Regions from separate parts of the Streptosporangium sp. H13245 genome, predicted to be linked through region 2. Evidence: riboswitches for the same ligand, from Rfam matches in the RefSeq annotation. Region 2 holds a riboswitch; each other region holds the start of a gene.
What was found. A riboswitch is a leader RNA that binds a small molecule or an ion and turns the genes downstream of it on or off. The one in region 2 is predicted to bind S-adenosylmethionine.

Region 1 (6,364 bases), on a different contig from region 2:
GAGGCGTACGAGCTGGGCCTGGCCGGTCGCTCTGTGCCGGGGGAGAGGCTGATGGAGGAGACGCTGGCCTACGCCCGCGAGCTGGCGACGCACAGTTCCCCGGCCTCGATGGCCGTGATCAAGCGTCAGGTCTGGGGTGACTGGCAGCGGAGCCTGGAGGCGTCGGAGCGGGCCGCGACGCACCTGATGGCCGAGTCCTTCGCCCGGCCGGACTTCGCCGAGGGCGTCGCCAGCTTCGTCGAGCACCGCGCCCCCGGCTTCCCTCCCCTGTAGATCCCTGTAGATCCTTCCAGGATCTCAGGTGGGCGGTTTTCCGGTCACGAGCACCGCGAGGCCGTCGAGGATGCGCTCCATGCCGAAGACGAACTCGTCCTCGGGGCCGCTGGACATGTCGAAGACCCGGGCTTCGAGAAGCTCGTGGATCTCGGGGAAGCGCTCGGCGTCGGTGAGCTTGGCGAGTGCCCGGCCGTAGCCGGACAGCGCCTCCTCGTCGGTGACCTGGGAGGCGTCGAAGGCGTCCTGGAGGTCGGCCAGGAGCGCCACCTCGGTCCTGACGAAGCCGTTGACCAGCAGCAGCGCCGCGGTCTTCGTGGCCGGGTCGAGCCCGGTGCCGCGCAGGCCGCGCAGCCCGGCCTCCATCCAGGCGACGTGGTTCGGCATGAGCCCCGGGCCGGTGATGGGGATGCGCAACGACCAGGGGTGCCGCTGCAGGGCGGCGCGCATGGCACCGGCCCACCGGTAGACGCCCTGACGCCAGTCGTCGCCCGGCTCCGGGAGCTGGGGCAGCGGGCCGAGCACCGCGTCGGTGATGAGCATGAGCAGGTCGCCCTTGGAGGAGACGTAGCGGTAGAGCGCCATCGTGGAGACGTCGAGCTCGGCGGCGATCTTGCTCATCGAGACCGCGGCGAGCCCCTCCGCCGAGCCCACCCGCAGGGCCGCCTCCACGATGTGCTCCAGGCTCAGGGTGCGTTTGGGACCCTTGCCCGGCCGCTCTCGCAGACCCCAGGCGATCTCCACGCTCTCCGGCACTTCCATCGCGCTCCCGGGCTTGACCGTCCTTTTCTGTGAGTGTATACCTTACGCAATATCGCGTATGACATAAACAGTAGAGCGTACGCCATACACAGGAGGGGTAGTGGAACCAGCGATAGAGGTGGTCGGCCTCACCAAGTCCTACGGCCCGGTCACCGTCCTGACCGGCGTCGACCTGCGCGTCGCCAAGGGCAGCGTGTACGCGCTGCTCGGTTCCAACGGCGCGGGCAAGACGACGACCGTGCGCACCCTGGCGACGCTGGTCACGCCGGACGCGGGACGCGCCACGGTCGCCGGGTTCGACGTCGTCCGCGACCGCCGCCGCGTCCGCCGTGCCATCAGCCTGACCGGCCAGCACGCGGCGGTCGACGAGCTGCTGACCGGCGAGGAGAACCTGAGGATGATGGGCCGCCTGTCCGGCCTGTCGCGCGGAGGGGCCCGCCGCAGGGCGGCCGAGCTACTGGAGCGGTTCGACCTGGTCGAGGCGGGAAAACGACGGGTCGGCACGTACTCGGGGGGCATGTGGCGACGCCTGGACCTGGCCGCGGGGCTGGTCGGCGCGCCGTCGGTGATCTTTCTCGACGAGCCGACCACGGGGCTCGACGTGCGCAGCAGGCAGGCGATGTGGGAGGTGATCACCCAGCTCACCGGCTCGGGCACCACCGTCTTCCTGACCACCCAGTATCTGGAGGAGGCCGACAGCCTGGCCGACAGGATCGCGCTGCTCGACGGAGGGCGGGTGGTGGCGGAGGGGACCGCCGACGAGCTCAAGGCGAGGGTCGCCGCCTGGCGGCTGGATCTCGTCCTGGCCGACGCGCGGTCGTTCGCCGAGGTGACGCGCCTTCTCGGGGCCCGTGCCGTCCACGCCGATCTCGCCAGGCTGACCGTCGGGGCGGCCACCGGCGGGAGTGCCGCGGAGATCCGTGCCCTGCTGGACGAGGTGGACCCGGGGCGTTCGGCGGTCGAGAGGTTCACCGTGCGAGGAGCCACGCTCGACGACGCGTTCCTCGCCCTGACGAACAGGGAGCGGGCCGGTGTCTGACCTCGTCGCCTGGCCGGTCATGACCGGCCGTGCCGTCCGCCTGTCGCTGCGCAACCTCGACGCGCTGCTCACCTCGTTCCTGATGCCCGTCCTGGTCATGCTGCTGTTCGTCTATCTGCTCGGCGGCGCGATCCAGACCGGCGTCGACTACGTCACCTACGCCGTCCCCGGCATCCTCGTCATGTGCGCCTCCTACGGCGCCTCGCTCACCGCGGTCGCCGTCAGCCAGGACATGAGCCGGGGGATCGTCGACAGGTTCAGGTCGATGGACGTCGGCGGCGGGGCGTTCCTGGGCGGGCACGTGGCCGCCAGCACCGTGCGCAACCTCGCCTCGCTCGCCGTCGTGTTCGCCGTCGCGTTCCTGCTCGGTTTCCGGCCGGAGGCGGGACTGGCGGGCTGGGCCGCGACGGTGGGGATCCTGGTGGTGTTCGTCCTGGCCATCTCCGCGGTCTCGGCCGTGGTCGGCCTGCTGTCCAGGACGCCGGAGGCGGCGGGCGGTTTCACCTTCCTCGTGATGTTCCTGCCCTACCCGAGCAGCGCCTTCGTCCCGGTGCACACCATGCCCACGTGGTTGCACGGGTTCGCGGAGAACCAGCCGGCCACGCCGATCATCGAGTCCGTACGCGGCCTGCTGCTCGACCGGCCCGTGGGCGGCGACCCGTGGAAGGCGCTGGCCTGGTGCGCGGGTTTCCTGCTGGTCTCGGCGGTCCTCTCCGGAGGGCTGTTCCGCCGCCGTACCCGCTGAGGTCGCGGGACCGCCCTCGGCGCGGCGCGGCGGTCCGTACGGGATGGACCCCACCGTGCCCCGGAGACCGGGGCGCGGTGGATTCGCTTCGAGGGGCCCGGGCTCAGCTGACCAGGGTGAGCCAGTGCGGCGCGTCCCCGAAGGGGGCGGTGCGGGCGGTGACGGCCTCCATCAGCCAGGCGGCCGAGGCGCGGGCGCTCTCCACCACGTCGGGCGGGTAGGCGTACGTGACCCGGTGCTCCTCGAACTCGTCCTCGTCGTCCAGGAAGACCCGGCCCGGACGGCCCTTCAGCAGGTTGCGGCGGGTCCGGATCACGTCGAGGTCCAGGTCGACCATGGTGACCTCGCCGTCGCTCCACTCCGGCACCGTGGAGATGTCGCAGTAGATCTCGTGCTTGTGCGGGGCGGTGTTGAACGCGGCCGTCCACCAGGCGTCGCGGGGGAAGAGCATCACGAACGGGTGCGGCCAGGCGACCGCGGGACCGTCCCCCTTGTGGCCGCTGGAGTTGGCCACGCACCCCGTCCACACCCCGTGCTCGTCCTCCCCGAGCAACAGGCCGCGGTGGTGCCAGTGCAGCGAGCCGTCGTACTTGCGGTAGACCACGTTCACGCTCTCATAGGACATTCCCCGACATTAAGGCTTGACAGAGATCTATGTATTTCCTACCTTCTAAATAGGTTAAGAGTGTCAGTGCGAAGCCCCGGCTGACTGACCGGCAACCCTCGCACCGCGGCGGGGTGCCCCCGGGGGAGACCAGGCGGCACGGTGGGCGTGCCGCAAGCGCGCGGACCCCTTCACGGGGGTCACCGAGACATGCCCGGGAGCGTCAGATGCCGAAGACCAGCACACTGAACCACGCGAGCCCCGTCGACCTCGACACCCACGGCCACTACCGGCCCGGTGGCAGGCCCGGCCCGCGCTACCCCTTCCAGGGACGGATCGGCACATCCGCCTTCCCCGCCGAGCCGGGGCGCTACCACCTCTACGTCGCGGCCGTCTGTCCGTACGCGCAGCGCGCGGCCATCGTGCGCTCCCTCAAGGGACTCCAGGACGTGGTCTCGCTCTCCTACGTCGACGACGAGCGCGACGGGCGCGGGTGGGCGTTCCGCGAGCGGCGCGGCGCCGACCCGGTCAACGGGTTCACCATCCTGCGGCAGGCGTACGAGGCGACCGAGCCCGGCTTCGACGGGCACGTCTCGGTGCCGGTCCTGTGGGACAGGACGACCGGCCGCATTGTCAGCAACAACTTCCCCGACATCACGATCGACCTGGCCACCCGGTTCGGCGGCGACCCCGAGGCCGACCTCTACCCCGAGGAGCTCCGGCCGGAGATCGACGAGCTCAACACGAGGATCTACGACATCGTCAACACGGCGGCGGGCCGGGTGGCGTCGGCCACCACCGAGGCCGCGTACACCGAGGCGCGCGGGACCGTGGTCGCCTTCCTGGACGAGCTGGACGCCCGGCTGGCCGACCGCAGGTTCCTGTTCGGCTCGGGGATCACCGAGGCGGACGTGCGGCTCTGGCCGACCCTGCTCCGCTTCGACCTGAGCGACAACCCGGCGGCCAGGATCAGCGAGCGCCCGCTGACCGCCTTCCCCAACCTGTGGGCCTACGCCAGGGACCTGTACGCCCACCCCGCCTTCCGCGAGAACACCGACTTCACCGTCATCTCCCACCGGCGGAGCGAGACGGACGCCTGGCGGATCCCGGTCGAGCCGCTGCACGCCGACTGGGACCAGCCGCATCGCAGAGCCGCCGTATGAGCGCCTCGATCGCCGTCGTCGGCGCGGGCCCGACGGGCACCTGCCTGGTGGAGCGCATCTGCGCCAACGCCACCGACCTGCTCGGCTGGCCGTCGCTGGACGTCCACGTGATCGACCCCCACCCGCCGGGGGGCGGGCGCGTCTGGCGGCGCGACCAGCCGGACCTGCTCTGGATGAACTCCGCCGCGGCCGACGTGACGCTCTTCACCGACGAGTCGGTACGGTGCGAGGGGCCGATCCGCCCCGGGCCCACGCTGGCCGACTGGCTCGGCGGCGACCCCGGCAGGTTCGCCTCCCGCCCGGCGCAGAACGGCTACCTCTCCCACGTCTTCCGGCACGCGGTGGCGACCGCGCCGCGCGGTGTCCGGGTGCACGTGCACGCCGCCCGCGCCGTCGACCTCGCCGACGTCCCCGGCGGCCAGGCGGTGACCCTGGAGGGCGGCCGGACCATCGAGGCCGACGCGGTGATCCTGGCCCAGGGACACGGCGACGTGACCCCGACGCGAGAGGAGAACGCGCTCGCCGGTCTGGCCGCGAGCGAGGGGCTGCGCTACCTGCCCACCGGCTACGCGGCGGACCTCGACCTGGACGACATCCCCGCCGGGGAACCGGTGATCATGCGGGGGATGGGGCTGGCCTTCATAGACCTGATGGTGCTGCTCACCTCGGGCAGGGGCGGCCGGTTCGTCCGCGAGTACGACGGGGAGCTGGTCTACCTGCCCAGCGGGCGCGAGCCGCTCCTGCGGGTGGGGTCGCGGCGCGGGGTGCCGTACCACTCCAAGACCGGTTACCCCTTCGCGGGCGCCCGCCCGCCGGTGCCGCGCTTCCTCACCCGCGAGGCGCTGGGCGAGGGGCCGTGGCACTTCCGCCGGGACGTGTGGCCGCTCGTCGCCAAGGAGCTGGCCTTCGCGTACTACCGCGAGCTCATCACCGCCCACCCCAGGCGCGCCAGGCTGGGCTGGGAGGAGTTCGAGGAGGGCTTCGCCGCCGAGGAGTGGCGCAGCCTCGGCATGCGCAAGCTGATCCGCGAGACCGTGCCCCGGCACCTGGACCGGCTCGACCTCGACCGGTTCGACCGGCCGCTGGACGGCATCCGGTTCGGCGACCAGGCCGGTCTGCAGAAGTGGATGCACGGCTACCTCGCCGCCGACCTGGAGCGCCGCTCCGACCCCGCGCACAGCGCCGACCACGCCATGATCCTCGGGCTGATCTCCGTCTACGGCGTCCTCGCCGAGCTGGGCGTCTCCGACCCGTGGTTCGGCGGGTTCTTCAGCTACGTCGCCAGCGGCCCGCCGGGACCCCGGCTGGAGGAACTGCGCGCCCTGGCCAGGGCCGGGGTGGTCACCTTCCTCGGCGCGAACCTCAAGGTCGACCACCACGACGGGCACTGGCGGGCCCAGAGCCCCACCGTGCCCGGCGGCGTGACGGCCACGACCCTCGTCGAGGCCCGGCTGCCCGCGCCCAGCGTGAGCCGGGCCGTCGACCCGCTCATCGCCGCGCTCCGCGACCGCGGCGAGCTCGACGAGGAGTCCGGCCTGGTGAACGTACGGCCCGCCGACCGCCGCCTGCTCGACAGGTCGGGCACCCCGCATCCCCGCAGGTTCGCCTTCGGCCCCTGGGTCGTCGGCGGCCGGGCCACCGGCGGCTTCGCCAGGCCCCGCCTCGACGCCCCGCTCTTCCGCCACGCCGACGCCCTCGCCCGGATCGTGCTGTCCGAGGCCGCCGGAACCCAGACAAGACGGCACGTCGCATGAAGCGCTCCGACCGGCACGTCGTAC
Region 2 (6,364 bases):
CGTGCCGGGCGATCGACTGCGTCCATGACGTCCCGTCCTTCGACCATGTGGGGCTCCATGCCCGATTGACCAGCGTAACGGGCCACGCTCTCGCAACCGCGTCAAGACGCGGGTTCGGTAGCGGAGACGGGGTCTCCGGCACCGGGAGCGTACGGGACTCGGGAGAGCCCGCGGACCCGGCCCGCACGGCGGTTCGAACGTCGGCACGCCGACGTGGCGTCGACAATGATCGCGCAAATCGGTGACAGGATGTAGTCATGCATTCACTCGAAGCGTCAGCGCGAGTCGATCTCGTTCCCCCGCCCCGGCGGGTAGCGTCTGAGAGCGTGTGGCTCACCTGGCGTGCCGCCATGGAGCACGCGCTCTACGGCGAGAGCGGCTTCTATCTCCGGGAGCGCCCCTCCAGTCATTTCCGGACCTCGGTCGGCGCCTCCCCCGTCTTCGCCGAGGCCGTGCTGCGCGAGCTGGCCGCGATCGACGAGGCCCTGGGCCGCCCCGAGGTGCTCGACCTGGTCGACATCGGTGCCGGTGAGGGCGGGCTGGCGTCCGGTGTGCTCGCCGCGGCGCCGCCCGCGCTCCGGCCGAGGCTGCGGGTGACCGCGGTCGACCTGGCCCCCCGGCCCCCGGCGCTGCCCGAGGAGATCGTCTGGGCGCGGGCCGCGCCGGACGGGATCCACGGGCTGGTGATCGCCAACGAGTGGCTCGACAACATCCCCGTCGACATCGCGGAGCAGACGGCCGACGGGCCCCGGCTGGTCCTGGTCAACGTCACGAACGGTGAGGAGCGGCTCGGCGGCAGTCCCTCCGAGGCGGATCTCGCGTGGCTGGCCCGCTGGTGGCGGATGCGGTCCCCGGGCGAGCGGGCCGAGATCGGCAGGCCGCGCGACAGGGCCTGGGCGTCGGTGGTCGTGCGGCTGGCTCGCGGCCGGGCGATCGCGATCGACTACACCCACACCCTGGACGACCGGCCGCCGTACGGCACGCTGGCCGGATACCGCGACGGGGCGATGGTCGCGCCCGTGCCCGACGGCTCGTGCGACATCACCGCCCACGTGGCGCTCGACGCCTGCGCGGCCTCCGGCGAGAGCGCCGGTGCCGTCACGACGGCGCTGACCACGCAGCGGGAGGCGTTGCGCGCCCTCGGCGTCACCGGGAGCCGCCCGCCGGTCGAGCAGGCCAGGAAGGACCCGCGCGGCTACCTGCACGCCCTCACGCGGGCCTCGGAGGAGGCGGAGCTCATCGCCTCGGGCGGCCTCGGCGGGTTCGGCTGGCTGTCGCAGAGCCGTCCCTGACCTGACGGGACCCGGCGAGACCTGGCTAGACCCGGCGAAAGCCTGACGAGACGCTGCCGTCGCCCCGCCGTGCGTGGCGTCACCCGCTTTGCCCGCTTTGGCCGGTCAGATTTGACCGGTCGGGCCGGTCGGTCGGTTTGGCCGGTCGGTCGGTTTGGCCGGTTCTCAGACTCGTATCTGGAGGGACTCCAGGCCCCGGATGACGTAGCCCGGTCCCCAGGAGGGCTCGGTGACGAGTTCCATCTTCGGCGCCTTGCGCAGCAGGGCGCCGAACGACTCGATCAGCTCGACCCTGGCCAGCGGCGCCCCGAGGCAGAAGTGGATACCGGCGCCGAAGGAGATGTGCGGGTTGTCGGCCCGGCCCACGTCCAGGCGGCCGGGGTCGGCGAAGACCTCGGGGTCGCGGTTGGCCGAGCCGAACAGCAGTGCCACCTCGGTGCCGCGCGGGATGTCGACCCCGCCCACCGAGATGTCCTCCAGCACCCAGCGTTCGAACATCTGCAGCGGGGTGTCCCAGCGCATCAGCTCCTCGACCGCCGTGGGCAGCAGGGTATGGTCGGCGCGGAGCCGCTCCAGCTCGGCCGGGTTGCGGAACAGCGACCACCAGCCGTTGCCGGTGACGTTGACGGTGGCCTCGTGCCCGGCGTTGAGCAGCAGCACGCAGGTGCCGACCAGCTCCTCCTCGGTGAGCCGGTCGCCCTCGTCGGCCACCAGGGCGAGCGCGCTGATCAGGTCGTCACCGGGGTCGGCCCTGCGGGCGCGGGCCAGCTCGACGAGATAGGCGGAGAACTCCTCGGCCGCCCGTACCGCCGTGCGCTGGGCCTCGACCGACGGCTGGAGCTCGTACATGCCGCAGATGTCGGCCGACCAGGGCCGCAGCAAGTGCCGGTCAGCCTCGGGGACCCCGAGCATCTCGGCGATCACGGTGACCGGGAGCGGCTCGGCGACCTCGGCGATCAGGTCTCCTCCGCCGCGCTCGACGAAGACGTCCACCAGCTCCGCGGCCATGCGGGCGACCTTGGGACGGAGCGCCTGGACCATGCGGGGGGTGAACGCCTTCGAGACCAGCCGCCGGAGCCTGGTGTGCACCGGCGGCTCGACGTCGAGCATCCCCGCCCTGATCACCCGCCAGAACGGGTCCTGGAACCCGGGGTCGTCCGGCCTGCCGAACTCCCGGTGCGAGGCCACGTGCAGGTAGGAGCGGCCGAGCCTGCGGTCCCGCAACAACGCGTTGACGTCGGCGTGCCTGGCCACCAGCCACTGGCCGGTCGGCTCGAAGAAACTGACCGGCCGCTCCCGCCTCAGCTCGTCGTAGACGTCGTAGGGATGGGCGACGAATTCCGGATTCCAGGGATCAAAGCGCACGTAAGCATCGTAATCCCGCGCCAGGAGCCTGCCCGTTCGGCTTTCTCTGGACCATCGCGCTGGTAACGCCATGGATCCCGGCTTCCCCTGGGCTATCGCGCAGGTGACGCCGTGGACGCGGATCCTGTCTCAGGAACCGGCTTCCCGTGGAGACGCCGTGGATGTGGACCCCGCGCTAGGAGCCTGCCCGTTCGTCCGGCCTCCTCTCCTCGACCGGCCCGTCCGCCCGGCCCGCCGGGGTTTCCGGGCCGGGCTGGTCCCCGGCCTCGTAGCGGGCGCGCAGCTCGACCGGCTTCCGCTTCGCCTTGCCGCGCATCCGGATGTTCAGCAGCTCCACCAGCAGCGAGAACGCCATCGCGAAGTAGATGTAGCCCTTGGAGATGTGCTGCTCGAACCCCTCGGCGATGAGCACGACGCCGATCAGCACCAGGAAGGACAGGGCGAGCATCTTGATGCTCGGGTGCCGGTCCACGAAGCGGCTGATCGGCCCGGAGGCGACCAGCATCACGATGACCGAGACGATGACGGCCGCGATCATGACGCCCAGCTCGTCGACCATGCCGACCGCGGTGATCACCGAGTCGAGCGAGAAGACGACGTCGAGGATCATGATCTGGATGATCACCGAGGTGAAGGACGAGGCGACCTTGCCCTCGGAGTGGTGGGAATCTCCCTCCAGGCTGCCGTGCATCTCGTGGACGCTCTTACCCAGCAGGAACAGGCCGCCGAGTATCAGGATCAGGTCGCGCCCCGATATCCCCTGGCCGAAGACCTCGAACATCGGCTCCGTGAGTCTCACCACCCACGACAGCGCCAGCAGCAGCAGGAGGCGGCTGATCAGGGCTACGGCAAGGCCGAGCTTGCGGGCCTTGTCGCGCTGTTCGGGCGGGAGCTTGCCCACCAGGATCGAGATGAAGATGATGTTGTCGATTCCCAGGACGATCTCCAGGGCGACAAGGGTGAAGAACCCTATCCATATCTCCGGGCTGGTCACCCAGTCCATTGCTTTCTCCTTCGTCGGTCGGCGCTTGAACACACCGTCGGCCAACTGCCCGAACGCTTCTTCGGCTGACTGCCAGGACGACCGGGGAACGCTCTGAGTTCCTTCCCCGTCATCACACTTCGCTGTGAATTCGCCGGACGCTCCCGGAAGTGCCCGCCCCGGCCCGATATCGGGTTGATCACGTTTCGGACTTGCGGGGCACCGCGGGGCGTCGGTTATAGTTCCCCCGTAGGTCATGAGTGCCAGTGACAAGCCCCGGCTCGCTGGCCGGCAACCCTCGCGTCCGCGGCGGGGTGCCCCGGGTGAGGACCTGGTCCGGCACGAGGTGTGCCGGGCAAGCGCGGGCTCCAGGCACCTATGCCATGGGTTGGGGTCCGATGACCTCGAAGGAGCCATGGCGTGTCCACCCTGACGATCTTCAGCACCCCCGCGACCCCCGCCGCCGACCCGGTGACCGTCCCCGAGAGCCACGTGTCCGGTGACCGGCCGATCCCGACCGTGCTCGGCTCGGACCTGGAGGTCCCGGTCAGGGGCGGCAGGCTCGTCCGCTACGCCAACCTCGACTACGCCGCGAGCGCCCCCTGTCTGGAGCCGGTGAGCGCCGCCGTCGCCGCCGCGCTCCCGGCCTACTCCAGCGTCCACCGCGGCGCCGGGTACGCGTCCCAGCTGACCACGGCCCGCTACGAGCAGGCCAGGCACACGGTGCGCGCCTTCGTCGGCGCCCGTCCCGACGACTCGGTGATCTTCACCCGCAACACCACGGACGCGACCAACCTGCTCGCCCGCAGCCTGCCCGAGGGCACCACCGCCGTGGTCTTCGACACCGAGCACCACGCCTCGCTGCTGCCCTGGGAGCGGGTCGTGCGGCTCGCGGCCCCCGCCTTCCCCGGCGAGGCCGTCCGCGCCGCCGACGACGCCCTCGCCTCGATCGACGGCCCCAAGCTGCTCGTCGTGACCGCCGCCTCCAACGTCACCGGGGAGCTCTGGCCGATCGCCGCGCTGGCCCACATCGCCCACCGCCACGGGGCCCGCGTCCTCGTCGACGCCGCGCAGCTCGTCCCGCACCGCCGCCTCAACCTGACGGCGCTCGACCTGGACTACGTGGTCTTCTCCGGCCACAAGCTCTACGCGCCGTTCGGCACCGGCGCGCTGATCGGCCGTTCCGACTGGCTGGCGGAGGCCGAGCCGTACCTGCGGGGCGGCGGCGCGGTGAAGGCCGTGAACGACGACGGCACCGAGTGGCACGACGACCCCGAGGCCCGCCACGAGGCGGGGACCCCGAACGTGCTGGGCGCCGTCGCGCTCGCCGCGGCCTGCGACGCCCTGACCGCCACCGGCTGGACCCCGCTGGTCCGCGAGGAGGAGCGCCTCCTCGGGCGCCTGCGCGCGGGCCTCGCCTCGATCCCCGGCGTCCACGAGCTGTCCCTGTGGGGCCCGGACCACCCGCGCGTCGGCATCGTCTCCTTCGTGGTGGACGGCTTCACCGCCCGCGAGGTCGCCGAGGCCCTGTCCGGCGACTACGGCATCGGCGTCCGCGACGGCAAGTTCTGCGCCCACCCCTTCGTACGGCACCTGCTGGGCGCCAAGGACGGCGGCTGCGACGACGTCACCGCCTCCGCCGTCCGCGCCTCCATCGGCATCGGTACGACCTCCGAGCACGTCGACCGGCTGATCGGCGCCCTGCGGGATCTTGCCTCGCGCGGCTGACGTGACAGCATGGCCCTATGACTGAAGGCGCGCCCCGTGAGCTGAGCGTGGGGATGGGCGCGGGCGCCGAGGCCGTGCGGGGGGCGTACGGCAAGGAGCTCGCGACCGAGGACATGATCCTCAACATCGGGCCGCAGCACCCGTCCACGCACGGCGTGCTGCGGCTGCGCCTCACGCTGGACGGCGAACGGATCAGCGCGGCCGAGCCGATCGTGGGCTACATGCACCGGGGGGCCGAGAAGCTCTTCGAGGTGCGCGACTACCGGCAGATCATCGTGCTGGCCAACCGGCACGACTGGCTGTCGGCGTTCGCCAACGAGCTGGGCGTCGTGCTCGCGGTGGAGCGGATGCTCGGCATGGAGGTGCCGGTCAGGGCGGTCTGGACGCGCACGCTGATGGCCGAGCTCAACCGGGTGCTCAGCCACCTGATGTTCCTCGGGTCCTATCCGCTGGAGCTGGGCGCGATCACCCCGGTCTTCTACGCGTTCCGGGAGCGCGAGACCCTCCAGGCCGTGATGGAGGAGATCTCCGGCGGGCGCATGCACTACATGTTCAACCGGGTCGGCGGCCTCAAGGAGGAGATCCCCGAGGGGTGGACGGGCCGGGTCGCCCAGGCCGTGGCCGACGTACGGCGGCGGCTGCCCGACATCGAGAACCTGGTCACCGGGAACGAGATCTTCCTCGCCCGCACGCGCGGGGTGGGCGTCCTCGACCGCGAGACGATCATGCAGTACGGCGTGAGCGGCCCGATCGCCCGCGCCTCCGGCGTCGACGTCGACCTGCGCAGGGACGAGCCGTACCTCGCCTACGGCGAGCTGCCGGTGAAGGTCGTCACCCGGTCGGCCGGAGACTGCCACGCCCGGTTCGAGGTGCTGCTGGAGCAGGTGAAGGTCTCCCTCGACCTGGCCGACGCCTGCGTGGAACGGCTCCTCGACCTGCCCCCGGGGCCGGTCAACCAGCGCCTGCCCAAGGTGCTGAAGGTGCCCGAGGGCCACAC
Region 3 (6,364 bases), on a different contig from region 2:
AGCGGCTCCTCCAGAGCCTTGCGGACGATCGCGGCACCGGTGGCCTCGTCGCCGAAGAGCTCCAGCTTGTCGAACGCCTTGGCGCCGGCCTGCAGCAGCGCCACGCCACCGCCGGGGACGATGCCCTCCTCGACGGCCGCCTTCGCGTTGCGAACGGCGTCCTCGATGCGGTGCTTGCGCTCCTTGAGCTCGACCTCGGTCGCCGCGCCGGCCTTGATGACGGCCACGCCGCCGGCCAGCTTGGCCAGACGCTCCTGGAGCTTCTCGCGGTCGTAGTCGGAGTCGGTGTTGTCGATCTCGGCGCGGATCTGGTTGACCCGGCCGGCGATCTGGTCGGCGTCACCGGCACCGTCGACGATGGTGGTCTCGTCCTTGGTGACGATGACCTGGCGGGCCCGGCCGAGCTGGTCCAGGGTGGTGGACTCCAGCTTCAGGCCGAGGTCCTCGCTGATGACCTGGGCACCGGTCAGGATGCCGATGTCACCCAGCATGGCCTTGCGGCGGTCACCGAAGCCCGGCGCCTTCACCGCGACCGACCGGAACAGGCCACGGATCTTGTTGACGACCAGGGTGGCCAGGGCCTCGCCCTCGACGTCCTCGGCGATGATCAGCAGCGGCTTGCCGGCCTGCACGACCTTGTCGAGAACCGGGAGCAGGTCCTTGTTGGCGGACACCTTGGAGTTGACGACCAGGATGTACGGGTCGTCGAGGACGGCCTCCATACGCTCCGGGTCGGTGACGAAGTACATCGAGATGAGGCCCTTGTCGAAGCGCATGCCCTCGGTGAGCTCAAGCTCAAGACCGAAGGTGTTGCTCTCCTCGACGGTGATGACGCCTTCCTTGCCGACCTTGTCCATCGCCTCGGCGATCATCTCGCCGATCTGCGGGTCACCCGCGGAGATGGACGCCGTGGAGGCGATCTGCGCCTTCGTCTCCACGTCCTTGGCGAGCTTGGACAGCTCCTCCGACACGCGCTCGACGGCGGCCTCGATGCCCTTCTTCAGGGACATCGGGTTGGCGCCGGCGGCGACGTTGCGGAGACCCTCGCGTACGAGAGCCTGAGCGAGCACGGTGGCGGTGGTGGTGCCGTCACCAGCGACGTCGTCGGTCTTCTTGGCGACTTCCTTGACGAGCTCGGCCCCGATCTTCTCCCACGGGTCTTCGAGCTCGATCTCCTTGGCGATGGAGACACCGTCGTTGGTGATGGTGGGGGCGCCCCACTTCTTCTCCAGAACGACGTTGCGGCCCTTGGGGCCGAGGGTCACCTTGACGGCGTCCGCGAGCTGGTTCATGCCACGCTCGAGACCGCGCCTGGCGTCCTCGTTAAACGCGATCATCTTGGCTGCCATACGGCTAGACCTCCCAGAGACAGGGTGGCTTACACCGGACCGAGCCGACGCCCGCGACGGCATGTGGGCCCACGACTCCGTTCGGCGGGCCCCATCGCCTCGATCCAGGATTGGCACTCTCTATGCGCGAGTGCCAACAATCTGTTTAGCACTCTACCCCAACGAGTGCAAGCCACGATCCGTTGACCTGGGCCGCGGGCGGAGGGGGCTTCAGCTCCGCGTCATGCCACCGTAGATCCCGCGTCACGTCGGCGTACGCGGCATGTCATCGTCGGCGCGCGGCCCGCGCCACCTCGGGGGTTCGTGTCGTCACGACGGGTCCCGTGCCGCGCCCGGCACTCTCTTCCCCCGCGCGCCCGTACGCCCTGGGCGACCTCGGCGCGCCCCGTGCAACGCGAAGGCCCGGCTCGCCGGTTGGGGGGCGAGCCGGGCCTAGGCGGTCAGGATCCAGCGGACTGCGATACCTCGGGATCCACCGGCTCTTCCCTGCGAATTCACGTAACGGCTACGTCAGACCGCCCGGACGGACTCCGCCTGGGGGCCCTTCTGACCCTGGGTGATCTCGAACTCGACCCGCTGGCCCTGCTCGAGGGCACGGTAGCCATCCATCATGATCGCGGAGTAATGGACGAACACATCCTTACCACCGTCTACCGCGATGAAGCCGTAGCCCTTGTCCGCGTTGAACCATTTGACGGTGCCCTGCGCCACTTGCGACTCCTCTTACTGGTCTTATAGGACGACGCCCATTCCTCTCGCGAAGTCCTCAATCTCCGGGGCGGACTTCGCTCCGTCGATCGTTCCGACCATACCTGTGGGAAGCGGTAGGGCAACAGAGTCAAGCACCAAACTACCTCTTTACTAGAGCTTTCTGTACGAGAGCAGAGTTTCACCATCACTATTAGTTAGTTAAGGGTCACGTTATTCATCCGCGCCACAAATATGAGCTTGTGTCATAAAACACGGCACCCACCCGGCCGGAGCCGGGTGGGTGCCGTGAAGTCGCGAGCCCACAGGGGGCGGGGCGGCGCGGTCAGGGCCGCGCGAGGGCGGGAGAATCAGCCTCCGGCCACCGCCGGGATGATGGAGACCTGAACGCCGGGGGGCGTGGCCGTGTCGAGGTTGTCAACAAAACGGACGTCCTCATCCCCCACATAGACGTTGACAAAACGTCGGATCTTTCCCGCTTCATCAAGAATCCGGGCACCGATCCCCGGGAAGTCCGCGTCGAGCTTCTGAAGAACATCGCGCAGGGTCTCCCCCTCTCCGTTCACCTCGGCGGCACCATCGGTGTAAGTCCGGAGAATCGTCGGAATCCGCACAGAAACGCTCATAATTCAGTACCTTTCACGATTTCTAGGCGATAGCCGCACGGAATGCGTCAAGAGAAGGCCGAATCACCGCGGTCGGGCGTGCCTCCGCGGCTACCGCGTCGAGGGTCTTGAGACCGTCGCCGGTGTTGAGGACCACGGTCTCGGCGTCGGGGTCGAGCGTGCCCGAGGCGACCAGCTTGCGCAGCACCCCGACGACGACGCCTCCCGCGGTCTCGGCGAAGATGCCCTCGGTCCTGGCCAGCAGCCGGATCGCGTCGACGATCTCGGCGTCGGTGACGTCCTCGACCGCGCCGCCGGTGCGGCGGGCGATGTCCAGGACGTACGGGCCGTCGGCCGGGTTGCCGATCGCCAGCGACTTGGCGATCGTGTCCGGCTTGACCGGGCGGATCACGTCGTGGCCCGCCTTGTAGGCGGCGGAGACCGGGGAGCACCCCTCGGCCTGGGCCGCGAAGATCTTGTAGGGCTTGTCCTCGACGAGGCCGAGCGCGATCAGCTCCTTGAAGCCCTTGTCGACCTTCGTGAGCTGCGAGCCCGACGCGACCGGGATGACGATCTGGTCGGGGACGCGCCAGCCGAGCTGCTCGGCGATCTCGTAGGCCAGCGTCTTGGACCCCTCCGCGTAGTAGGGCCGGAGGTTGACGTTGACGAAGCCCCACTGGTCGCCCAGCTCGTCGCCGATGAGCTCGGAGCAGAAGCGGTTCACGTCGTCGTACGTGCCCTCGATGCCGATGAGCCTGCCGCCGTACACGGAGGCCATGACGATCTTTGCCTGTTCGAGGTCGGAGGGGATGAAGACGCAGGCGTCCAGCCCGGCCCGCGCGGCGGCGGCGGTCACGGCACCGGCCAGGTTGCCGGTGGAGGAGCAGGAGAGGGTGTGGAAACCGAAGTTTCTGGCCGCCTCGACGGCGATAGCCACCACGCGGTCCTTGAAGGAGTGCGTGGGGTTGCCGGAGTCGTCCTTCACGTGCAGGGAGCGGATGCCCAGCTCGCGGGCGAGGTTTCCGGCGTTGACGAGCTTGGTCCAGCCGGGCGCCATGTTGGGCTTGGAGGCCACGTCCGCGGGGACGGGCAGCAGCGAGCGGTAGCGCCAGATGTTGGTCGGCCCCTCGGCGATCCGCTCCCGGGTCACACGCCCGAAGTCGTACGCGATCTCAAGGGGCCCGAAACACTCCGTACAGGCGAAGTCGGGACCGAGGTCGTAGCGGGCACCGCACTCCCGGCAGGACAGGGCCACGGCGGGGCCGAAGCGCCGGTCGTCGGCACGAGCGGAGGAGGAGGTGTTCTCAGTGGTTGCGAGCGCCATGAAGCGAGGCCTTTCCCTCATCTTCGTCTGCGGACCACCCTGGTCACAGACCGGAATTGGCACCTGTCCCGGCCGACCTCGTTCAGATCACGAGTCTTGAACCGGGATGGTTGCCGGGGCTTCGCAGGGCCGGTCCCTCCACCCCTCTGGATGAGCAAATATTCAGTTGGAAACCTGACGCGCAGGTCCTAAGCACTCTACCTCGCCCCGCCGTCCTCCTGACCTCTTGTCTCACTGGGCGAGACTTGACGTGTTATCCAGCGGAACCGGCGGGTTCGGGGCCCAGGTCGCGAGGACGGGTCACGGTGTCCTGTACCCCAGGGTGTAGGGGCCGGAACCGGTCGCTGCGAGCACCCGGTAGCGGTAGTAACCGGCCGTACCGGTGTAGGAGATCCTCTCGTCGGGACCCGCGCCGTCGGAGGTGGCGACGATCAGCCAGCTCCCGCCGCTCCACTTCTGCAGGTACAGGTCGAAGTCGGTGCCGTCACCGGCGTCCAGGCAGGCGGTGTGAAGACCCGTGACGGTCGACGCGTAGTACCGGCCGCCCGGCCGGTAGACGGACCGGCCGGTGGCCAGGGTGCCGCTCCGGGTGTACGGGAAGCCGGTGCAGGTGCCCGTGACCGGTGGCGGCGGGTTGCCCGCGGTGGTCCTCAGGTCCAGGCCGTAGGCGGTGAGGATCTCGCCGACCGGCTGGAAGTAGGTGGTGCCGCCCTGGCCGCAGTTGCCCGAGCCGCCGGAGGTGACCCCCTGGGCCTGGTCGACGGAGATGAAGGCGCCGCCGGAGTCGCCGGGTTCGGCGCAGACGTTGGTCCGGGTCAGGCCGAAGACGGTGCCCTGGGGATAGGTGACGCTGGCGTCGCGCTGCTGGACGAGGCCGCAGTGCCAGTCGGTGGTGGATCCGGACCGGCAGATCGAGGCCCCCTCGATGGCGATGCGGGCGCCCGCGACGGGAACGGTGCCGCCCGCGCCGTTGTCCACCGCCGGGGTCGCCGCCCAGTGGGCGTTGGTCTCGATCCAGGAGTAGTCGTCGCCCGGGAAGGAGGAGCCCTGGAAGACACCCTGGACGACCCGGTTGTAGCCGGTCGTGGCGTCGCCCGGCCTGCCGCAGTGCCCGGCGCTGACGAAGCCGTTGTGAGTGCCCCTGATCACGGGGAAACCGATCGAGCAGCGGCTGACGACGCCGATGTAGTAGGCGTTGCCGCCCACCAGGTCGTGCAGGGGCAGCGGAACCTCGGTGGAGGGCAGCACGACCACCGCGCCCGTGTCCACGCCCGCGCTCTCGACGAAGTTCTGGGCGTTCTCGGGTTTCGGGGAGAGGACGACCACCTTGTTGCTCTTCACGTCGACGAAGCGCGCGCTCGACACGAGCGGCTTCGGGGGCAGGGCGTCGTCGATCTTCTGTTTGATCGCGGCGAGCCGCTCCAGCGACCTGGGGACGACCTCGGCCAGGGCTCCCGCTTCGAGGATCGCGGGGATGTCGGCGGGAGCGGTGGTGGCCACCACCAGGGTGTGCGCGCTGTTTCCCCGGAGCCAGGCTCCGCCAAAACGATGGCCGAGCCTCCTGCCCAGCCGTGCCGCGATCGGGCTCAGGCGGATCTCGTTGAGCAGCCGCGCCTGGGCCTGGACAGGGGTCAGCCCCAGGCCCCGCTCGATCGCCTCCAACATGCCGGGCGGCGGCTGCCGCGCCACCGACGCGCCCGCGACGGCGGGCGGGGCTTGTGCGTCCACCTCGCGTCCGGCACCCGCCGGTACGGCGGCCAGGGCGAGTGCGGTGAAGATCAGGGCGCATCCCGTGACGACGACGTGTCTGCGGAACATGCGGGCTCTCCTCGACCTCTGCCTGCGAAGCGCGAGGGGGATCACCACATGTCATCGCTTGGTCACGCGATGCGGGCAACGCCACCTTAAATCAGGTGAGGCCACCGGGACCGTACGCCACGCGGAGGGTGCCCACCGGCCGATCGGCCCCGCTTTCCCGGGCCGCGCACGGGTCCCGTCTCGGAAAGGATCCTCGGAAAGGATCAGAAGCCGTAGGCGTCGCCCAGGGCTCCCTGGACGTACTTGCGCGCCTGGTGGATGCGTGACTTGGCGGTGCCCAGCGGGATCTTGAGCTGCTCGGCCACCTCGTTGTAGTCGAGCTGGCAGATGTCGCGCAGCACCAGCGCCTGGGCCAGCTCGGGCTTCTCGGCCTCCAGCGCCTCCATCGCGTCGAGCAGGTCGAGCCGGGACCCGGCGATCACGCTCACCCGGGCGACGTCCGGCTTCTGCAGCGGCAGCTCGTCCGAGCTCTGCTCGGCGGCGCGGCGCTTCAGCGAGCGGTAGGTGGTCCTGGCGCAGTTGGCGGTCACGATGTGCAGCCAGGTGCTGAACCGGGCACG

Region 1: linked by a shared signal. The riboswitch ahead of ACW9TB_RS29335 (glutathione S-transferase C-terminal domain-containing protein) and the one ahead of ACW9TB_RS11455 (aminotransferase class V-fold PLP-dependent enzyme) in region 2 are both predicted to bind S-adenosylmethionine.
Region 3: linked by a shared signal. The riboswitch ahead of thrC (threonine synthase) and the one ahead of ACW9TB_RS11455 (aminotransferase class V-fold PLP-dependent enzyme) in region 2 are both predicted to bind S-adenosylmethionine.

Annotation. Positions count from the first base shown of each region.
Region 1 covers NZ_JBSZKT010000028.1:98,600-104,963, reverse strand. Annotated here, with positions in the region: gene ACW9TB_RS29360 (enoyl-CoA hydratase-related protein) at 1-273, shown strand, start outside; gene ACW9TB_RS29355 (TetR/AcrR family transcriptional regulator) at 298-1,035, opposite strand; gene ACW9TB_RS29350 (ATP-binding cassette domain-containing protein) at 1,136-2,074, shown strand; gene ACW9TB_RS29345 (ABC transporter permease) at 2,067-2,819, shown strand; gene ACW9TB_RS29340 (DUF402 domain-containing protein) at 2,923-3,444, opposite strand; SAM riboswitch class IV at 3,497-3,609, shown strand; gene ACW9TB_RS29335 (glutathione S-transferase C-terminal domain-containing protein) at 3,651-4,586, shown strand; gene ACW9TB_RS29330 (FAD/NAD(P)-binding protein) at 4,583-6,340, shown strand.
Region 2 covers NZ_JBSZKT010000004.1:358,971-365,334, forward strand. Annotated here, with positions in the region: gene ACW9TB_RS11435 (Rossmann-like and DUF2520 domain-containing protein) at 1-26, opposite strand, end outside; gene ACW9TB_RS11440 (SAM-dependent methyltransferase) at 327-1,292, shown strand; gene ACW9TB_RS11445 (cytochrome P450) at 1,458-2,657, opposite strand; gene ACW9TB_RS11450 (TerC family protein) at 2,833-3,660, opposite strand; SAM riboswitch class IV at 3,892-4,007, shown strand; gene ACW9TB_RS11455 (aminotransferase class V-fold PLP-dependent enzyme) at 4,060-5,367, shown strand; gene ACW9TB_RS11460 (NADH-quinone oxidoreductase subunit D) at 5,385-6,364, shown strand, end outside.
Region 3 covers NZ_JBSZKT010000011.1:27,275-33,638, reverse strand. Annotated here, with positions in the region: gene groL (chaperonin GroEL) at 1-1,349, opposite strand, end outside; gene ACW9TB_RS18995 (cold-shock protein) at 1,860-2,060, opposite strand; gene ACW9TB_RS18990 (MoaD/ThiS family protein) at 2,408-2,683, opposite strand; gene thrC (threonine synthase) at 2,706-3,986, opposite strand; SAM riboswitch class I at 4,001-4,143, opposite strand; gene ACW9TB_RS18980 (S1 family peptidase) at 4,287-5,804, opposite strand; gene ACW9TB_RS18975 (RNA polymerase sigma factor) at 6,008-6,364, opposite strand, start outside.